DNA from 3 places in the Ottowia oryzae genome. Region 3 is predicted to be linked to each of the others. Evidence: predicted binding sites of a transcription regulator. Region 3 holds the regulator's gene; each other region holds the start of a gene.
What was found. The regulator HrcA, encoded in region 3, represses chaperone genes, less so after heat shock. The targets are predictions, from matches to a motif close to TTAGCACTCNNNNNNNNNGAGTGCTAA.
Positions count from the first base shown of each region.

Region 1: rpoH (RNA polymerase sigma factor RpoH) is a predicted target of HrcA. The motif match lies at 2,985-3,011, and genes of this name have one in related genera.
Region 2: groES (co-chaperone GroES) is a predicted target of HrcA. The motif match lies at 2,056-2,082, and genes of this name have one in related genera.

Region 1 is NZ_CP027666.1:1,367,806-1,374,947, reverse strand. It holds gene C6570_RS06510 (ABC transporter substrate-binding protein) at 1-979, opposite strand, end outside; gene C6570_RS06505 (isopenicillin N synthase family dioxygenase) at 1,557-2,579, shown strand; gene rpoH (RNA polymerase sigma factor RpoH) at 3,054-3,989, shown strand; gene C6570_RS06495 (AraC family transcriptional regulator) at 4,057-5,013, opposite strand; gene C6570_RS06490 (DMT family transporter) at 5,066-5,965, shown strand; gene C6570_RS06485 (Bug family tripartite tricarboxylate transporter substrate binding protein) at 6,107-7,102, shown strand.
Region 2 is NZ_CP027666.1:1,528,694-1,535,835, forward strand. It holds gene groL (chaperonin GroEL) at 1-1,580, opposite strand, end outside; gene groES (co-chaperone GroES) at 1,681-1,971, opposite strand; gene norR (nitric oxide reductase transcriptional regulator NorR) at 2,106-3,722, opposite strand; gene nirK (copper-containing nitrite reductase) at 3,866-5,362, shown strand; gene ytfE (iron-sulfur cluster repair protein YtfE) at 5,453-6,130, shown strand; gene C6570_RS07195 (nitric-oxide reductase large subunit) at 6,145-7,142, shown strand, end outside.
Region 3 is NZ_CP027666.1:3,286,195-3,293,336, reverse strand. It holds gene recN (DNA repair protein RecN) at 1-409, opposite strand, end outside; gene C6570_RS15035 (NAD kinase) at 414-1,310, opposite strand; gene hrcA (heat-inducible transcriptional repressor HrcA) at 1,337-2,356, shown strand; tRNA gene C6570_RS15025 (tRNA-Ile) at 2,372-2,448, shown strand; gene C6570_RS15020 (BLUF domain-containing protein) at 2,551-2,955, opposite strand; tRNA gene C6570_RS15015 (tRNA-Arg) at 3,153-3,229, shown strand; gene C6570_RS15010 (riboflavin synthase) at 3,320-3,973, shown strand; gene C6570_RS15005 (DMT family transporter) at 3,957-4,883, opposite strand; gene C6570_RS15000 (phosphomannomutase/phosphoglucomutase) at 5,097-6,485, shown strand; gene C6570_RS18510 (hypothetical protein) at 6,562-6,684, shown strand; gene C6570_RS14990 (3-deoxy-D-manno-octulosonic acid transferase) at 6,698-7,142, shown strand, end outside.

The DNA of each region.
Region 1 (7,142 bases), 1.9 Mb from region 3:
GATCCGGCGTGGGCTTGCGCGCCAGGCCAAAGACGGTCGCCACTTCGTTGATCTGATTGGTCAGCACAGCCGGTTGCACGGCACCTAGACCGATGGCCTGAGTTTCTGCGGTCTGCAGATATTGGCGCGTGATCGCCCAGCGCTCTCGCTCGACATCGGTGTTCAGAATCGGCTCGCGCGCCTTCACGGCGGCCAGCGCGGCCTCGGGATTGGCCAGTGTCTCGCGCAGCGCCCGGTTGCTGGCACGCAGAAAGGCTTTGGCGACATCGGGCTTGTCCCGCAGCAGCTTGCCTGCAACGATGGCGTTGCCGTACAGGTTGAGGCCGGTCTTGGCATATTCGAGCACCGACAGATCCTTGGGCGGCATGCGCGCAAACAACGACACCGCCGAGTCGTGGAAGTAGGTGGCGGCATCCACGTCGCCGCGAACCATCACGTTATCGCGCGCACTGAAATCGGTGGTCACCCACTCGAACAGATCCGGCTGAATCTTGAGCGCCCTGGCGACCATGGGCCAACTGCGGCGCGTGGACTCCACGGCCGCCGCCGCCACCTTCTTGCCCTTGAGCGAACGGAAGTCGGTGGTAATGCCGCGATCCTTGCGCCCAATGATGACGAAGGGCGCGCGGTTGTAGTACTGGTAGATGGCCTGCACAGGCGTTTCAGGGTTCTGCGCGTGAAACTCCACCAGGGAACTGATGTCGCCCAGACCCAGGTCGTACACGCCGCTGGCCACGCGCATGATCGAAGCGACCGAGCCGGAGCCCACGTCGATATCGACCTGTAGCCCCTCATCTTTGTAGTAGCCCTTGGCCTGCGCGAGGAAAAAGGGCGAAGTCTGGCTGGTGATACGAAAGTCCAGGGTGAACTTCAGGGGTGTCAGGGGCTGGGCATGCACGGCGGGGGCCATGATGCTGGTGCCCATCAGCGTGGCGCAGGTGGAGGCAAGGGAGGTGCTGAGAAAGTGGCGTCGTTGCATGGCAAGGGCTCGGGTTCAGTCAACAGGCCCGACGCGCAGACGATGGCCGCCGGCGAATCGGTGCGAACTGAGCAATTTCCGGGCGCCTGCCACCGTCGGCCGCAGGCGCTGAACGCTTCTACTCAATACGCACGGTACGCAAGTCGCGTGCCGAAAGATCTGCACGCCCGCTCGGCGTTGCCATGCCCTGGCGGGCCCCTGAACTGACCTGGCATGCCGGTGCTACCGGCCTTGTTGTGGTGCAGCGCCCACCCACGTCGGTGCACCTGCGCCCTCGCTTGGGGCTACGGCCGTACGCAGGCCACGCGTCAAAGCGCCACATGCACGGCCAAGCCTGGTCTGCAAATTGCTTGAGACGAGAGCTGAGAGTAGAAGCGTTCAGCCCCAGCCAGGCGCCCAGCGTGCCCGGCTTGGCGGGTCATTGCTCTTGAAGTGGGCCGAAGTGCGTACCGCGACTTTCCGGAAGGAAAGCCGGCAGACCATCACTGCGGCCCTGGTTCCTTCAAGCGGCTCATGTCACGCGCGCCATCCGTCTGCCATGGGCCATGGTTCACCCGCACCACGTAAGGTCATCACCATGCCAAGCTCCTCACCCTCTGTTTACGAACCCTCCGCAGCCCCCGACGTTCTGGGTGAGCTGGAAAAAGAATCGCGCATGGGCGGCGCGATGGACGGCGAAACCTCCGCTCGCGAAGTGCGCCGCATCGACATTTCGGACTTCGCTCGCCGCAAGGAGGAAATCGCTGAGCAGCTCTGGAGCGCCTCGGTCGATATCGGCTTCTTTCAGGTGACGCACCACGGCATTCCCGTGGAGGACATCCGCGCCGCCTTTCAGCGTGCCGAGGCGTTCTTTGATCTACCCGCCGAAACCAAGGCCCAGTGGCCCCTGGCGCGCAACGCTGGGTGGGAACACAAGGCGCAGATCCGCCCATCTACCCGCACCCCCGACCAGAAAGAGTCTTATCAGATCACCCGCCCGCGCATGGCCGGACTGTGGCCCAGCGAGGCGGAACTGCCCGGCTTCCAGGCGGCCACGCTGGCGTTTGAGCGCCAGTGCTGGGAAGTGGGGATGCGCCTGCTCTCGTGCTTTGCTTTCAAGCTGGGCTTCGACCCCGAATTCTTCACCCGGGCCCACGACCCGCAGTTGCCCAGCTACCAGAGCACCTTGCGCATGCTGCACTACTTTGCCGTCGACCCTGCACTTAAGGACGAGCTGGGCTTATGGCGGGCAGGCGCGCACACCGACTTCGATTGCCTCACGCTGCTCTTCCAGCGCCCCGGCCAGGGTGGGCTGCAGGTGCTGCCGGGCAAGGAAGCTGAGGGCCGCCAATGGACCAGCGTGGAGCCGGCCGAAGGGGTGATCACCTGCAACATCGGCGACATGCTCACCCGCTGGAGCGACGACCAACTGCCCAGCAACTTCCATCGCGTGCGCAACCCGTTGCCGCATGAATACCAGGGCGCCCGCTACAGCCTGGCTTTCTTCTGCCAGGCCAATGAAGACGCTGTCATCGAAGGGCCCGGGAAGAAGTACCCACCGATCACCGGGGCAGAGTACCTGCGCCAGCGCATCAGCGCCAACTTCTCCAATCGCTATTGAAGAAAATGGGCTCCAGCGCAGGTGAGTGCAGCGCTAGCAGCTATATTTTGCATAGCGAATTGCTTCCGCTGCAGCCGTGCACTTCAGGGCGAAACGCGCGGCCCCGGCCCACAAGCCCGCGCCTGGCCCGCGCGGAAGCAGCTAGTCCAGCTCTGCACCGGCCCAATGTGACCCCGTTCGCGCAACGGCGCGACGAGCGAGCGCGGCAACCGCCTACACGCCAGCGCTCGCCACACCGCAAGAATGCAGCAATGCCCTAGAGCGCAAGTGGACTTCCTGCAAGGCAGGCGCCGCCGGCCAGACTGTTAAGTCTTTGATATTCAATGGTTTTCAGCCTGATTCTGCAAACCGACCGGCACAGCAGCTTTGTCAGCCAATACTCCCTCTGGGCACGGAACTTTCGCTTTGGCACTCAATCGAAGAGAGTGCTAAGATTACCTGAGCAATATGAAAGGACATTCCAAGATGACCCGTATGGATACCGCCTCCAGCTCTGGCGCTGTAGCGCTGGCCAATCCGTGGGCCGTCGTTCCGCCGCTGGGCAACCTGGATGCGTACATCACCGCCGTCAATCGGCTGCCCATGCTTACCCAAGAGGAAGAGCAGCGCTTTGCCCGCGAGCTGCGCGATGACGACAACCTGGAAGCCGCCGGCAAACTGGTGTTGTCGCACCTGCGCCTGGTGGTTTCCACCTCGCGCCAGTACCTGGGCTATGGCCTGCCGCACGCCGACCTGATTCAGGAAGGCAACGTCGGCCTGATGAAGGCCGTCAAGCGCTTCAACCCTGACCAAGGCGTGCGCCTGGTCAGCTACGCCCTGCACTGGATCAAGGCCGAGATTCACGAATACATCCTGAAGAACTGGCGCCTGGTGAAGGTGGCGACCACCAAGGCCCAGCGCAAGCTGTTCTTCAACCTGCGGTCCATGAAGCAAGGTTTCAAGGCCGAGGACGCCGAAGCCGACATCACCCACCGCGATGTGCTGACGGATGCGCAGATCGACGTGGTGGCGACGCAGTTGAACGTCAAGCCCGAGGAAGTGCGCGAGATGGAAACGCGCCTGTCTGGCGGCGACGTGCTGCTGGACCCGACGCCCGCAGACAGCGATGGCGAACAGGCTTTTGGCCCCATCGCTTACCTGTCGGACGCGCACCATGAGCCCACGGCGATGATCGAATCGGCCCAGCGCGACGCGCTGGCCACCGAAGGCATTGCCACGGCGCTGAAAAGCCTGGATGAGCGCAGCCGCCGCATCGTGACCGAGCGCTGGCTGAATGTGAACGACGACGGCTCGGGCGGCATGACGCTGCATGAACTGGCGGCCGAATACGGCGTGAGCGCCGAGCGCATCCGCCAGATCGAGGTGGCGGCCATGAAGAAGATGAAAGCTGCGCTGGCAGAGTACGCCTGAGCCAGCCCCGCGCCACCCCTCAAGAACCGCAGCTCAGGCTGCGGTTTTTTTTATGGCGGCAACGCGCTCAGCCCCGGCTTGCGGCGCGGTATTGCCCCGGCGTGACCCCGCGCGCGGCGCGAAAGCGGCGAACCAGGTGGCTGGCGCTGGCGTGTCCACTGGCCACCGCCACCGCCTCCAGCCCTGCTTGGTGATGGGGCCCGCGCAGCAGATCGGCCGCGCGTTCCAGGCGCTGCGCGGCCAGCCACGCATGCGGCGCGCAGCCGAACGAGATACGAAACGCGTGCGCGAAGTGGTGTTCTGACAGGGCGCAGAACGCCGCCATCTCGCCCACGGTGACCGGCTCGGCCAGTCGCGCCTGCAACCAGTCGGCCAACCGGCGGCGCAGCGACGGCGCCAGGCCGCCGCGCATCAGCACGCCCCGCACCCGCCGGCTGTGCGCCATCAGCAGCTGCGCCAACGCGGCGTGGCCGAACTCGTTGGCGCGCAGGCGCGAGGTGGGCGTCGCCCAGTCCAGCGCCGCCATGGCCGCCAGCAGGCGGGCCAGCGCCGGGTCATCGGCAAAGTTCAGCTCGGGCAGCGCCACCTCGCGCGGCTCACACTCCAGCAGGCGCAGCGCCAGCGGGCCCAGGCGCTCAGGGGCGAAGTACAGGTGCAGGAACTGTTGCTGCTCGCCCACCACCCAATCGACGACGTGGCCGGCGGGCATCAGGCACAGCTTGCCCGGCGCGCCGCGCTGCTGGGGCGCATCCTCCCGGAAAGTGCCCTGGCCGCCCTGCAGATAAAGCGACAGGGTGTGGTGCGTGGGCTGGTAGCGCATGGCGTCGCGCTGGTTGGACCACAGTGCTACCGACAGCCCGTCGCCCAGGGCCGCGCGGCGATGCAGGCGCGCGTTGGAGCGGGCCAGCACCTCGTCGATGCGGCACGCTGGGCTGGGCGCGTGCGCAGGTGTGGGCAGGTTCGACGGCGTGGAACTGGCGAATGTACCCCCGCACGCCGCCGCGCCGCCGGGGCAGCGCAACAAACCGCAGAAACGTGCAACTGGCCGCGCACCGGCGCGCCGACACTGCCGCACCATGACCGCTTTTCTCTACATCACCACGGTGCTCGTCTGGGGCAGCACCTGGATCGCGCTCAAGCTGCAGTTGGGCGCGGTGCCCATCGTCTGGTCGATCGTCTGGCGTTTTGCGCTGGCGGCGCTGGTGCTTTTCGCGTGGCTGATCGCCCGGCGCCAGTTGCGCGTGCCGGTGCGCGCCGCCTGGGCGCTGGTGGGCGCGCAGGGCATCTGCCTGTTCTGCGTGAACTTCATTTGCTTCATGAACGCCAGCCGCTACGTCCCCAGCGGGCTGGTGGCGGTGGTGTTTTCCACGTCCACGCTGTGGAACGCGCTGGGCGCGCGGCTGGTTTTCCGGCGCGCGCTGACGGCGCCGGTGTTGGGCGGCGGCGCCGTGGGGCTGCTGGGCCTGACGGCCATGTTCTGGCCGGAGATCGCCGGCCACGGCGCCAGCCCGCAGACGGCGGTGGGCCTGGCCTGGGCGCTGGGCGGCACGCTGTGCTTTTCGTGCGGCAACCTGCTGTCGGCCCGCCTGCAGTCGCTGGGCGAGAAGCCCGCGTTGACCAACGCCTGGGGCATGGCCTGGGGCGCGGTGGTGCTGGCCGTGGGCAGCCTGTTGGCCGGGGTTTCGCCGGCTTTCGATTTTTCACCCACCTACGTTGGGGCGTGGCTGTATCTGGCCACCGCGGGGTCGGTGGTGGGCTTCACCGCCTACCTCATGCTGGTGGGGCGCCTGGGGCCGGAGCGGGCGGCCTACTGCACGGTGCTGTTTCCGCTGGTGGCGCTGTCGATCTCTTCAGTGGTGGAGGGCTATCGCTTCACGCCGCCCGCGATCGCCGGCCTGCTGCTGGTGATGGCGGGCAATGTGCTGATCTTCCGCAAGCCACGGGTGCCCAGCGCGGCCGGGAACGGGGCACGCTGAGGGCGCGGGGGCGCGCTGAGGGCGCAGGGGCGCGCTGAGGGCGCAGGGCGTCAAGCGCGTCACAATCGCGGACGGCGCCGCTCCGGTCGGAACGGCTTGCCTCTTTTTGCAGCAACGCGCCCCGGCGCACCCGATTTCGCCATGCCCTGCTTCACCTCATCGCGCCGCCAGGCGCTGCTTTCCGCCTTGTCCGCCGGCCTGCTCGGCCTGGCTGCCGCGCCGCTGGCGCAGGCCGCCGACGCGTGGCCCAGCAAACCGCTGCGCATCGTGGTGGGCTTTCCGGCCGGGTCTTCGCCCGACCTGACGGCGCGCGCGCTGGCCGAGCCGCTGGAAAAAGCACTGGGCCAGCCCGTCATCGTCGACAACCGCGCCGGCGCGGGTGGCAACATCGGCGCCGACGCCGTGGCCAAGGCCACAGACGGCCACACCATCGGGTTGATGATCAACGGCAACCTGACCATCGCCAAGATGATCAACCCCGCCGTGCGCTACGACCCGCTGAAGGATTTCGCCCCCGTCAGCCTGGTCGGCGTGGCGCCGCTGGTGCTGGTGGCGCCGGCCGGCGCCGCGGGTGACGACGCCCCATCCTTCTTCAACGCCGCGCGCGCCGCCGGCAAGCGCTGGAGCTACGGCTCGCCCGGCGTCGGCACCGTGGGCCACATCGGCATGGAACTGCTCAAAAGCCGCTCCGGCATCGCGCCCGTGCACGTGCCCTACCCCGGCTACCCGCAGGTCTTCAACGCCATCGTGGCGGGCGACCTGCAGTTGTCGATGCTGCCGCCGGCGCTGGCCAACGCGCAAATCAAGGCCGGCAAGCTGCGCGGCATCGGCGTCACCTCCAGCGGCCGCAGCACGCTGGTGCCTGAACTGCCGAGCTTGGCCGACGCGGGCGTGAAGGGCTACAACCTCGAAATCTGGAACGCCGTCGCCGCGCCCGCCACCATGCCGAAAGCGCACGTCGAAAAGCTCGCCGCCGCCGTCAGCGCCATCGTGCGCACGCCGGAGATGCGCCAGCGGTTGTTCCAGCAGGGTTGGCAGCCCGTGGGCTCATCGCCCGAGGCGCTGGCGAATCGGATTCAGGGGGATGCGCAGGTGCTGGGCGGGATTATTCGGGCGCAGAGGATTTCGGCGGAGTGATGGGCGAGCGCGGGCAGCGCCCCACGATCCACTCTTGATT
Region 2 (7,142 bases), 1.8 Mb from region 3:
TCCTTCGGTGCTTCGGCGACCATGGCTTCGGTCGTCAGCAGCAGCGAAGCCACGGAAGCGGCGTTCTGCAGCGCAGTGCGGGTGACTTTCGTCGGGTCCAGGATGCCCAGCTCGATCAGGTCGCCGTAGGTGTCGTTGGCAGCGTTGAAGCCAAAGTTGCCTTTGCCTTCCAGCACCTTGTTGACCACCACCGAAGGCTCGCCGCCGGCGTTGTAGACGATCTCGCGCAGGGGCGCTTCGATGGCCTTCAGGATCAGCTTGATGCCGGCGTCCTGGTCGGCGTTGTCGCCCTTGATTTCGCCAGCGGCTTGCTTGGCGCGCAGCAGCGCCACGCCACCACCGGCCACGATGCCTTCTTCCACCGCAGCGCGCGTGGCGTGCAGGGCGTCTTCAACGCGGGCTTTCTTCTCTTTCATCTCGACTTCGGTAGCGGCACCGACCTTGATGACGGCCACGCCGCCGGCCAGCTTGGCCACGCGCTCTTGCAGCTTCTCGCGGTCGTAGTCGCTGGTGGCTTCTTCGATCTGGATGCGGATCTGCTTGACGCGCGCTTCGATGTCTTCAGCCTTGCCGGCGCCGTCGATGATGGTGGTGTTTTCCTTGCCCACTTCGATGGTCTTGGCCTGGCCCAGGTCGGCCAGCGTCACTTTTTCCAGCGACAGGCCCACTTCTTCAGCGATCACTTTGCCGCCGGTCAGGATGGCGATGTCTTCCAGCATGGCTTTGCGGCGGTCGCCGAAGCCAGGGGCCTTCACAGCCACCACTTTCAGGATGCCGCGGATGGTGTTGACCACCAGGGTCGCCAGCGCTTCGCCTTCGACTTCTTCGGCAATGATCAGCAGCGGGCGGCCGGCCTTGGCCACGGCTTCCAGCGTGGGCAGCAGCTCGCGGATGTTGCTGATCTTCTTGTCGAACAGCAGCACGTACGGGTTGTCCAGCAGCGCGGCTTGCTTTTCGGGGTTGTTGATGAAGTAGGGCGACAGGTAGCCACGGTCGAACTGCATGCCTTCGACGACGTCCAGCTCGTTGTCCAGGCTCTTGCCGTCTTCAACGGTGATCACGCCTTCCTTGCCCACTTTGTCCATCGCGTCGGCAATGATCTTGCCGATGGACTCATCGCTGTTGGCGGAGATGGAGCCAACCTGAGCGATTTCCTTGCTGGTGGTGGTGGCCTTGCTGGCCTTTTTTAGCTGCTCGACCAGGGCGGCAACGGCTTTGTCGATACCGCGCTTCAGGTCCATGGGGTTCAGGCCGGCGGCCACGTACTTGCTGCCTTCGCGCACGATGGCCTGGGCCAGCACGGTGGCGGTGGTGGTGCCGTCACCCGCGTTGTCGCTGGTCTTGGAGGCCACTTCTTTCACGAGCTGCGCGCCCATGTTCTGCAGCTTGTCCTTCAGCTCGATCTCTTTGGCCACGGACACACCGTCCTTGGTCACGGTGGGGGCGCCGAAAGAGCGCTCGAGCACCACGTTGCGGCCTTTGGGGCCCAGGGTCACTTTGACCGCGTTGGCCAGGATGTTCACACCCTCGACCATGCGCGCGCGGGCTTCGCCGCCAAACACTACGTCTTTTGCTGCCATTTTGATGGCTCCTGAAAATATGGATTAAATCTGGCTCTAGCGCTGGTGCAACCTGCGCGAGCAGCTATTAAAAGATGAGTAAACCGGAAGCGGGGAGAACTTACTTCTCGACCACGGCGAACAGGTCGTCTTCCTTCATCACCAGCAGTTCGTCGCCGTCGACCTTGACGGTCTGGCCGCTGTATTTGCCAAACAGCACGCGGTCGCCCACTTTCACGTTCATGGCCGAGAGCTCGCCCTTGTCGTTTTTCTTGCCCGGGCCAACGGCCAGCACTTCACCCTGATCGGGCTTTTCGGCGGCGTTGTCGGGGATGACGATGCCCGAGGCGGTCTTGGTTTCGCTGTCAGTGCGCTTGACGATCACGCGATCGGCCAAAGGACGAAGTTTCAATTGAATCTCCTGGAGTTTGAACAAGAAAAGAACGCCCGCGCGGGCGGGCACTCACATCCATACGAACCGGTGTGCAACGGGTTGTTAGCACTCAGATCCGACGAGTGCTAATGATAGTGCCATTTGACGGCATTTCAAGGCTGGGGCCTTGCCGAAGACTTAAGCCCCAGGCGGCGCGCCAGCTTGTGCAGGTTGCTGGCGTCCAGGCCCAGCTGGCGCGCGGCGGCGGCCCAGTTCTGCTCGTGGCTGTCCAGCGCCTGGCGGATGGCGGCGCGCTGGCTGGCGTCCACGATGTCGCTCAGCCGCGCGCCGGCCATCGCCTGCCACGGTGGCGGCACGGACAGCGCGGCGCCGCCCTGTGCGGCGGTGTTGGCGGTGGCGGTAGAAGCCACCGGGCCGGGCAGGGCCAGGTCGTCCAGGTCGAGCATGTCGGGCTCCAGCGTGACGATGGCCCGCCGGTCGGCGCCGCGGCTGACGGCCTTGAGCGCGGCGCGGCTGATCACGTGTTCCAGCTCGCGCACGTTGCCCGGCCAGCGGTAGCGGCGCAGCGCCTCTTCGGCGTCGGCCGACAGGCGCAGGCTGCGCAGGCCCAGGCGCGAGCGGTTCAGCTCCAGGAAGCGCCCGGACAGCAGCAGCAGGTCGTTGCCACGTTCGCGCAGCGGCGGAATCGGGATCGGGTAGACCGACAGCCGGTGGTACAGGTCGGCGCGAAAGGCGCCTTGCGCCACCTGCTCGCGCAGGCTGCGGTTGGTGGCTGCGATGACGCGCACGTTCACGCGCTTGGGCTTGTCGGCGCCCAGCCGCTGGATTTCGCCGTTCTGCAGCGTGCGCAGCAGCTTGGCCTGAATGGCCAGCGGCAGCTCGCCCACCTCGTCGAGAAACAGCGTGCCGCCCTCGGCCGCCTCAAAGCGGCCGGCGCGCTCGCCCACCGCGCCCGAGAAGGCGCCGCGCACGTGGCCGAACAGCTCGCTTTCGGCCAGCGACTCGGGTAAGGCGGCGCAGTTGACGTGCACCAGCGGCCGCGCGCGGCGGCGCGACAGGCGGTGCAGCCGGTGCGCGAACAGTTCCTTGCCGACGCCGGTTTCGCCCAGCAGCAGCACCGGCAGGTCGGATTCGGCCACCACGTCCAGCTCATGCAGCAGGTGCTGCAGCGGCGGGCTCTGGCCGACGATTTCGGGCTCATCGCGCGAGGTGCCCTCGGGCGTGATGACGGTGTGGCCGCTGTTGCTGCTCAGGGCGCGCAGCTGGTTTTCCAGCCGGGTGATGCGGGCCGCGGCTTCGATCGAAATGCCCAGCGCCGCCAGCTCGGCCTGGGCGTCGCCGTCGAAGGTGCCGGGTTGCAGCGCATCCAGCGTGACGACGCCCCAGCGCGCGCCCTCCACGTTCAGCGACAGGCCCATGCAGTCGTGCACCGCCAGCGGTTGCCCGGCGCGCTCGGTCAGCAGGCCGTCGTACGGGTCGGGCAAAAGGCTGTCGTGGTGAAAGCGCGTGACGCCGTCGCGCTGCAGGATGGCCGCCAGGCGCGGGTGGTCACGGATGGCGAAGCGCCGGCCCAGGGCCTCGTGGCTCAGCCCATCGACCGCCACGGGCCGCAGGTGGTCGCCCTCCAGTTGCAGCACCGCCATTGCCCCGCAATGAAAGTGCGCGCGCAAGCTGGTCACCAGCCGCTGCATGCGCACGGCGGCGGGCAGCTCCGACACCAGATCGGCCAGCAGCATGAGATGCAGCGGGTCCAGGGTGATTTTGACCATATTGGGTATCAAGTACCTTGTTTGATGGGGGTGATTATCACCCTGATCTTTCTAACTGGTTGATGTGATTGAGGTTTTTCTGGGCACGAAGCTCGCTATCTCTTGGGTGCCGATAACGGCCCAACACGACCACAGGAGAAAGAATGAAAACCGCACACCCCCGCCTCGCGCCCCTGGCTGCCGCCGCTTGCGCCTTGATGTTCGCCTTGGGCGCATCGATGCCAGCGCACGCGCAGCACACAGGCCACGCCGCCGCGGCGCCCGCGGGCACGGCCAGCGCCGCGCCTGCGCCTGCACCGGCAGCGAACGCCGCCGTCAAGAAGGTGGTGCTGCACACCAACATCGTCGACGGCAAGATGGTCTACGTCGACGACAAGGGGCAGGTCAACCCGACGATCGACGCCCGCGTGGGCGACACCATCGAGGTGCAGGTGGACAGCGGCGAGGGCGCCGAGCACGACTTCGTGATCGACGAACTCAAGGTGAAAACACCCCGGTTCAGCGCCGGCACGGGCAAGGCCAAGGTGCGCTTCACCGTCACGACGCCGGGTGAATTCACCTACTACTGCTCGGTGCCGGGGCACCGCCAGATCGGCATGGCCGGTACCTTGCGCGTGGCTGGCGCCGCGGCCGCCAGCGCTGCTGCCGCTCCGAGCAACGCTTCGACCGATGCGGCGCTGGCCCTGTACACCCCGGCTCCTGCGCCCTTGCGCGGGCCCGACCCAACGGCGGTCAGTGTGTCGGCCGACCCGGCCAGCGTGCCGCCCGCCATCGGCGCGCGTGCGCCCCAGACGCAGAAGGTGCGCATGGAAACGGTGGAACTCGCGGGCAAGCTGGACGATGGCACCACCTTCACCTACTGGACTTTCAACCGCCAGGTGCCGGGGCCGATGCTGCGTGCGCGCGTGGGCGACACGGTCGAGCTGACGCTGGCCAACTCGAAGGACAGCAAGGCCATCCATTCGATCGACCTGCACGCCGTGACCGGCGGCCACGGCGGTGGTGAGCACACGCAGGTGGCCCCGGGGCAGGAAAAGACCATCACGTTCAAGGCGCTGAACCCAGGCCTGTTCGTGTACCACTGCGCCACGCCGCTGGTGCCCCAGCACATCGCCGCCGGCATGTACGGAATGATCCTGGTCGAGCCGGAAGCGGGCCTGCCCAAGGTGGACCGCGAGTACTACGTGATGCAGGGCGACATGTACACGCAGCGCCCCAACGGCGCCAAAGGCCACCAGGAGCCGGATCTGGACAAGATGTCCAACGAGCTGCCCGACTACTACGTCTTCAACGGCGCGGTGGGCGCCCTGACCAAGACGCACAAGCTGCAGGCCAAGGTGGGCGAGACGGTGCGCATCTACTTTGGCGTGGGCGGCCCCAACAAGATCTCGTCCTTCCATGTGATCGGCGAAATCTTTGACAAGGTCTACAGCGAAGCTGCGCTGAACACCGTCAAGACCAACGTGCAAACCACGCTGGTCGCACCCGGCGGCGCGACCATCGTTGAGCTGAAGGTGCAGCACCCCGGCAGCTACCTGCTGGTTGACCACGCGCTGTCACGCACCGGCAAGGGCGCCGTGGGCGTGCTGGAAGTCACCGGCGAAGGCGAGCCCGGCGTCTACAAGGCCGGAAAGCTCTGATCGCCACTGCCGCCGGCCTCGCGCTGCCCGCGGGCGCGAGGCCGGCAGGCCGGCTCACCCACTCCACCCCATCCCCCCCGGAGAAACAGCATGAATCTGATGGACCAATCCCTGGGCCAGTTGGCCCGCCAAATCCCTGGCGCCACGCGCGTCTTTGAAGCGCACCGCGTCGATTTCTGTTGTGCCGGCAACCGCACGCTGCGCACAGCGGCCGCCGCCGCAGGCCTGGACGCCGAGGCCGTCGCCGCCGAACTGCAGGCGCTGCAGGCGCGCGGCGCGCAGGTGGATGAGCCGGACCTGCGCCAGTTCAGCGACGAGGCGCTGGTCGAGCTGGTGCTGAACCGCTACCACGCGGTGCACCGCGAGCAGCTGCCCGAGCTGATCCGCCTGGCCAGCCGGGTCGAGCAGGTTCACGGCGACCGCGAGGGCTGTCCCCACGGCCTAGCAGAGCACCTGAACACCATGGCGCAAGAGCTGGAAAGCCACATGCGCAAAGAAGAGATGGTGTTGTTCCCGCTGATCGTGCGGGGCCAGGGCGCCAGGGCGGGCATGCCCATTGGCGTGATGCGCGCCGAACACGACGAGCACGGCGCGGCGCTGCAGCGCCTGTACGAACTGACGAACGACATCACGCTGCCGCGCGGCGCGTGCACCACCTGGCATGCGCTGTACGCGGGCCTGAAGGCGTTCCGCGATGACCTGGTCACGCATATCCACATCGAAAACAACATCCTGTTCGAGCGCTTCGCGCCCGCAGCAGTGCACTGAAAGACGAGGGCCCCATGGGACCGTACAAGAAATATTGGTACGCGCTGATCGGCGTATGCATCGTGATGTTCTCTTTGCTCGGCTACTTCGGTGCCGAGGTCTACCGCTCGGCGCCGCCGGTGCCCAGCAAGGTGACGACGGTCGATGGCCGCACCCTCTTCACGGGCGAGCAGATCCTCGACGGCCAGACCGCGTGGCAATCGGTGGGGGGCATGCAGCTGGGCTCCATCTGGGGGCACGGCGCTTACCAGGCGCCAGACTGGACGGCCGACTGGCTGCACCGTGAGCTGTCCGCCTGGCTGGACCTGGGCGCCCAGGCGGTTCACGGCAAGCCCTACGCCCAGCTCGACGTTGGCGCGCAGGCCGCGCTGCGCGCGCAGCTGAAGGCCGAATACCGCGGTAACGGCCTCCAGGCCGGTGACACCCTGGTGGTCAGCGAGCGGCGCGCGCAGGCCATGGCGCAGACGGCGCAGTACTACGACCGGCTTTTCGCCGACGACCCCTCGCTGGTCAAGAGCCGCGAGCATTTCGCGATGAAGGAAAACACGCTGCCCAGCGCCGAGCGGCGCCAGGCGATGACGCACTTCTTCTTCTGGACGGCGTGGGCCGCAGGCACCGAGCGGCCCAACAGCCACGTGACGTACACCAACAACTGGCCGCATGAGCCATTGATCGACAACGTGCCCAGCGGCGAAAACATCGTCTGGTCCATCGCCAGCGTGGTGATCCTGCTGGCGGGCATCGGCTTTCTGGTGTGGGGCTGGGCCTTCCTGCGCGACCACGACGAGCCGCTGCCGGCCGCCCCCGCACGCGATCCGCTGACCAGCTTCGCGCTGACGCCCTCGCAGCGCGGCCTGGGCAAGTACCTGTTCCTGGTGGTGGCGCTGTTCGTGTTCCAGGTGTTCATCGGCGGCTTTACGGCGCACTACACCGTTGAGCGCAGCTTCTACGGGATCGACCTGTCGCAGTGGTTCCCGTATTCACTCACGCGCACCTGGCACATCCAGGCCGC
Region 3 (7,142 bases):
TCAGGCTTTGCCAGGCGTGCTGGCCGTGGATGTCCACCAGCCACTCGCCCAGCTCGCGCAGCTGGCCCAAGGTGGCGGACGATCCGTTGATCCACGCGCGGCTCTTGCCCGCCGCATCAATCGTGCGGCGCAGCAGCAGCGCTTCGCCGTCGTGGTCAAAACCCTGCTCGACCAGCCACGGCGCGGCGGCGTCGGGCGTGTCGAACTCGGCAGCCAGATCGCACCGCGCCTGGCCTTCGCGCACCCAAAGGGCATCGCCCCGGCCGCCCAGCACGAGCTGCAGCGCGTCAATCAAGATGGATTTGCCTGCGCCGGTCTCGCCGGTCAACGCGGTGAAGCCTGCTTCAAGATCCAGCTCCAGCGCTTCGACGATCACGAAGTCGCGCAGGCTAAGGTGCCGCAATGCCATGGCGTCAGACCCCGCCTTCGTTCCAGTGCAGCTTTTCGCGCAGCGTGTCGAAATAGCTCCAGCCCTTGGGGTGCAGAAAACGCACGCGCGAATCCGAGCGCCGCACCACGATGCGGTCGCCGTGCTGCAGTGAGGTGACGGACTGCATGTCAAAACTGGCGCTGGCGTCTCGGCCCGAGACGATTTCGATGGCGATCTCCACCGGGTCGGCCAGCACGATGGGCCGGTTGGACAGCGTGTGCGGCGCAATCGGCACCAGCGTCCACGCGGGTACCAGCGGGTGCAACAGCGGCCCGCCCGCCGACAGGGCGTAGGCGGTTGATCCGGTGGGCGTGGCCACGATGATGCCGTCGGCGCGGTGGTTGGCGACGAAATGGCCATCCACCTCCACCCGCAACTCCACCATGCTGGCCGCAGCGCCGCGGTTGACCACCACGTCGTTCATGGCAAAGGCCTCAAACACCGATTCGCCTTCGCGAAACAGCGTGCCGTGCATCAGGCTGCGGTGGTCTTCCTCATACGCGCCGTGCAGCATGGGCGGCAATACGTCACGGAATTCACCCAGCGGAATGTCGGTAATGAAGCCCAGGCGCCCCTGGTTGATGCCGATCAGCGGGGTGCCGTGGCGCGCCAGCTGGCGCCCGATGCCCAGCATGGTGCCGTCGCCGCCCACGACCACGGCCAGATCGCATTCGGCGCCGATGGTGGCCACGTCCATGATGGGGTAGCTGTCCAGCCCGGTGCTGCGCGCGGTGCGCTCGGGCAGCACCACTTCACAGCCTTGGCTTTGGAGGAATTCGGCGATCTCGGCGACCACCTCGCGGGTTGATTCCACCGTGGCGCCGGGGGCCGAATCCTGGTATTTGCCGACCAGCGCGACACGGGGAAACTGAAGACTCATTGTCAAATTACATCATAATGAATTTGATGTTGGATGACCGTGCACGCCTGCTGCTGAAGACCCTGATCGAGCGCTACATCGCCGACGGTCAGCCAGTGGGCTCGCGCACGCTCTCAGGCGCGTCGGGGTTGGAGCTTTCGCCCGCCACCATCCGCAACGTGATGGCCGATCTGGAAGATCTGGGTCTGATCGTCAGCCCCCACACCTCGGCGGGGCGCGTGCCCACGCCGCGCGGCTACCGCCTGTTTGTCGACACCATGCTCACCGCGCAACCGGGCCCGCTGGACGCGCCCGCGCTGCCGCCAGACCAGCCACAAAAAGTCATCGCCAGCGCGGCGCAGTTGCTGTCCAACCTGTCCAGCTTTGTCGGCGTGGTCATGACGCAGCGGCGCACCTCGGTGTTCAGGCACATCGAATTTTTGCGGCTGTCGGAGCGGCGGCTGTTGCTCATCATCGTCACGCCCGATGGCGATGTGCAAAACCGCGTGCTGTTCACCGAAACCGACTACACCGGCACCGAGCTGCAGGAAGCGGCCAACTACCTGAACGCCAACTTTTCAGGCATGGCCATCGAACAGGTGCGCGCCCGGCTGCGCCAGGAAGTGGACAGCCTGCGCGGCGAGATCGGCACCTTGATGCACGCCGCCGTGGCCGCCGGGTCTGAAGCGATGACGCAGGCGCAGGATCAGGTGGTCATCTCGGGCGAGCGCAACCTGCTGGCAGTGAGCGACTTCGCCTCTGACATGAACCAGCTGCGCCGCGCTTTCGATCTGTTCGAGCAAAAAGCGCAGCTGATCCGGCTGCTGGATGTGTCCAGCGAGGCCGAAGGTGTGCGTATCTACATCGGCGGCGAAAGCCAGACCGTGCCCGTGGAAGAGCTGTCGGTGGTCAGCGCGCCCTATGAGGTTGACGGCAAGGTGGTGGGCACGCTAGGCGTTGTCGGCCCCACGCGCATGCCTTACGACCGCATGATCCAGATCGTGGACATCACCTCGCGCCTGGTCAGCAATGCGCTCAGCCAGGGCAAGCCACAGGGCAGCGCCTAGAATAGCGCCCGGCTGGGGGCGTTAGCTCAGTTGGTTAGAGCAGAGGACTCATAATCCTTTGGTCGTAGGTTCAAGTCCTACACGCCCTACCACCCCACCCATCCGATCGCTCGCCGCAACTGTTTGCGGCAGTCTCCCTTACGGCAGGCACCCTCTACATATAGATAGACCGGTGCTGCCGCGCGCCCGGGCCTTCACGCAAAGTCCAGCGCCGGGGCGTGGTTCAGGAAGTAATCCAGCGCAGCGTCCCCGTCCAGGCCGGCGAGGGTGGGGATCACTAAGTCCTCACCAGCCACATCCATATCGGCGTACCCCATTTGCCAGGCGCTGAAGCGGCGCTCAGCCAGTTCGATGCTGCCCTGGGTGTGCAATTTGAAGCGCGTGTGACGGGTGTCGCGCGCCAGTGCGGCGGCCAGCTTTTGCACGGCGTCTGGCGGGCCTTCCACGTACTGCACGAAGCACTCGCCATCAAACGCCAATACACCGGTGATGCCCGCGCTCGCATTCAGCGCCCGTGCCTGCTTGACGATGGCGGGCACTGAGGAGGCGTCTGCGTCGTCCGGCAAGCAGCTGGTGTAAAGAAAATAGTCGATCAGCAATTAGGCGCTCCTGTAGAAACGACAGGGTAGTGCACTTGAACGCGCGTCACTATGTCGCGCGACACAGATGAGGGCGGACTAATGCCAGCGCGCCCACGGGCTGACGTGTGAGCGAGCCACGCGACACGACGAATTTGGAACAAAATGGTGGAAGTTGGTGACAATCGCCAATTTGCTGCTATACTCCTTAGCTTCGCGCGGCTGTAGCTCAGTTGGATAGAGTACTTGGCTACGAACCAAGGGGTCGTGGGTTCGAATCCTGCCAGCCGCGCCATCTATCCGACAAAGCCCCGCAAACCATGTTTGCGGGGCTTTTGTTTTTGGGGTCCTTGGATACCCGTCCGTCTTGAAGAAGGATGCGCCAATGTTCACCGGCATCGTCACCGCCATGGGCAAGGTTGCCGAAGTGCAGCCGCTGGGCGCCACGCCCGCGCACGGGCTGCGCCTGCATCTGCAAACGCCCGCGGGTTACCTGGACGACGTGGCGCTGGGCGACAGCATCGCGCTGAACGGCGCCTGCATGACGGCCGTTGAAATCGACGCGCCCGCCGCCCGCTTTGCCATCGACATCTCTGCCGAATCGCTGGCGCGCACGGCCGGGCTGGATCGGCCCGGCCCCGTCAACCTTGAAAAAGCCCTGCGCGCGCACGACCGCCTGGGTGGGCACATCGTGTCGGGCCACGTGGATGGCGTGGGCGTGGTGACGCACTTCGCGCCCGTGGGCGAAAGCTGGGAGCTGCGCATCCGCGCCCCGCGCGAGCTGGGCCGCTACCTGGCGTACAAGGGCTCGATCACGGTCAACGGCGTCAGCCTGACGGTCAACAGCGTGGCCGACCGGGCCGAGGGCTGCGAGTTCAGCATCAACCTGATTCCGCACACCGTGCAGAACACCGCGCTGCATGTGCTGGCGCCTGGCGTGTCGGTCAACCTGGAGATTGACCTGATCGCCCGTTATGTAGAAAGAATGCTCACAGCGCCCGCTGCGCCTGCGCAGGAAGCTATTAAATCCGTAGCTTGATGGCGCCCGTGGCCAGAGCCGTGCCGCACAGCACCACGGCGCCGCAGCCCAGCATCCAGGGCGTGACCGACTCGCCCAGCAGCGTGGCGCCGTAAATCAGGGCGAACACCGGCACCGCGAAGGTGACGGTCAGCGCGCGCGCCGGGCCCAGGTGCTCGATCAGCCTGAAATACAGCACATACGCGACGCTGGTGCACAGCACGCCAAGAATGACCAATGAACCCCAGGCCTTGGCGCTGGGCATGTGTGCGGGCCAGGTTAAAGCGGCGGGCACGGCCAGCCCCAGTGCCGCGCCCATCAGGCTGCCGGTGGCGGTCATCAGCGGTGGCAGGCCGCTCAAAAAGCGCTGGGTGAAGCTGGCCGCTACGGCGTAGCACAGCGTTGCACCCAGACAGGCCAGCACCGCCAGCGCGGCCCAGGTGGCGCTGGCGCCGCCCTTCATGGCGACCTTGTCCCAGGCGAGCAGCGCCACGCCGACAAAGCCCAGCACCAGGCCCACCGAGCGCGATGCGCCCGGCCGGTGCCCCAGCCACGCCCAGGCCACCAGCGCGCCGAACAGCGGCACGGTGGCGTTCAGGATGGCCGACACGCCGGTGGTGATGTGCAGCAGCGCGAACGCGTACAGCGCAAACGGAATGCCCGAATTGAGCAGTCCGCACACGAACACCGGCCGCCAGTGCCGCCGCAGCGACGGCCCCAGGCCGCGCGCCAGCATCAGCGGCAGCAGCGCCAGGGCGGCGATGGCCACGCGCAGCGCGGCGGTGGGCAGGGGGCCAAATTCCACGGCCGCCTGCCGCATGAACAGAAAAGACGCGCCCCACACCGCCGCCAGAAAGATGAATTCGGCGCCTAGCCCGGGCGTCAGAGGCCGGTCGGCGGCGGTGGGGTGAAGCTGGGCGGCGCTGCTCATGGTCAACCGATGAGTATCCACTGCCACCGTTGGCAAACCGCGCGGCCATTGATGAAATCTGTGGTGCGCATTGATGCGGCCAGCGTGGTGCGCCCCTGCCGCCCCTGCTGCGCCTGCAACGCTGATTCAGCATGTTTTTGGCCGCCAGCGCAGGCCGGGCCATCGCCGGCAGCTATCAATTTAGAAGTATTCGGCCTGCCTACAATGGCGGCCATGCAAGTCACACCCGCCATCTTCAAGGCCTACGACATCCGGGGCACCACGCCCACCACTTTGACCGAGCCTCTGGCCGAGGCGCTGGGCCTGGCCTTTGGCACGCAGGCGCTGGCCGCGGGCGAGCGCGCCGTGGCCGTGGGCCGCGACGGGCGCCTGTCCGGCCCTGCGCTCAGCGCTGCGCTGGTGCGCGGGCTGGTGGCGGCGGGCGTGGAGGTGATCGACATCGGCATGGTCACCACGCCCATGCTGTACTTTGCCGCGCACACGCTGTGCCGCAGCGGCATTCAGGTCACGGGCAGCCACAACCCGCGCGACGACAACGGCTTCAAGATGGTGCTGGCGGGCCGCGCCATCTATGGCGACGAGATCCAGGCGCTGCGCCAGATGATCGAGGCCGAAACCTGGCAGCGCCGCCCCGGCGGCAGCGTGCGCCAGCACGATGTGCAGCCCGCCTACGTGGCGCGCATCGTGGGCGATATTCAGTTGGCAAGGCCAATGAAAATCGTGGTTGACTGCGGCAACGGCGTGGCCGGGGCCAGCGCGCCGGGCATCTTCCGCGCGCTGGGCTGCGAGGTGACCGAGCTGTTCACCGAGGTGGACGGCCGCTTTCCCAACCACCACCCCGACCCCAGCAAGCCCGACAACCTGCGCGACGTGATCCAGGCGCTCAAAACCACCGACGCCGAGCTGGGCCTGGCCTTCGACGGCGACGGCGACCGCTTGGGCATCGTCACCAAAGACGGCCAGACCATCTACCCCGACCGGCAGATGATGCTGTTCGCGCAGGACGTGCTCAGCCGCGCGCCCGGCGGCACCATCGTGTACGACGTGAAATGCTCGCAGCGCCTGGCGCCCGCCATTCAGGCCGCGGGCGGCGTGCCGCTGATGTTCAAGACCGGGCATTCGCTGGTCAAGGCGCGCATGAAAGAAGTCGACGCGCCCCTGGGCGGCGAGATGAGCGGCCACATCTTCTTCAAAGAGCGCTGGTACGGCTTTGACGACGGCACCTACGCCGGCGCCCGCCTGCTGGAGATTTTGAGCCGCCAGCCCGACCCCAGCGCCGTGCTGAACGCGCTGCCCACCAGCCACAGCACGCCCGAGCTGAACGTGGCCTGCGCCGAAGGCGAGCCGCACCGCCTGGCGGCCGAGCTGCAGGCGCTGGCGCCGTCGGTGTTCAGCGCGCCGGCCGAAGTCAATGTGATCGACGGCGTGCGCGTGGACTGGCCCGACGGCTTTGGCCTGGTGCGCGCCAGCAACACCACGCCCGTGCTGGTGCTGCGCTTTGAAGGCCACACGCCCGAGGCGCTGGCGCGCATCGAAGCCGACATGCTGGCGCTGCTGCGCCGCGTGAAGCCCGATGCGCAACTGGGCCATGCCGCGCATTGACTGGCGGTGGCGCGGTGAATTCATGGCCTTTTCGCCCGCCAGCGCTGGTCCAGTCAGCGCCAGCAGCTATGGATTCATGAGCAAAACTGTGCCTGAGCTGTGCGCCAACGCTGCTGCGACGGGCGCCAATCTGCGGCAGGCACTTCGCGTGGCGGGCGAGCAAATCGTCTGGCAAGGCGCCTGCCGCCGCCCCGCGTGAAAGGCCCAGGCCGATGATCCGCGCCCTCTACAGCCTGGCCATCTGGCTGGCCCAACCGCTGCTGCGCCGCAAGCTGAGCCGCCGTGGCGTGGCCGAACCAGGCTATCTGGAAGCGGTGCCTGAACGCTTTGGCCACTACACCACGCCGCGCCCCCATGCCAACGCTGCAGCGGGCCAGCCGCTGGTCTGGCTGCACGCGGTGTCGCTGGGTGAAACGCGCGCGGCGGCGATTTTGCTGAAGGCGCTGCGCGCACAACTGCCCGGCATGCGTCTGCTGCTGACGCACGGCACCGCCACCGGCCGGGCCGAGGGGCGCACGCTGCTGCAGCCGGGCGACGTGCAGGTCTGGCAGCCGTGGGACAGCCTGCGCGCCGCGCGGCGCTTTCTGCGGCATTTCCGCCCCGACGTGGGCGTGCTGATGGAAACTGAAATCTGGCCCAACCTGACGGCCGAATGCG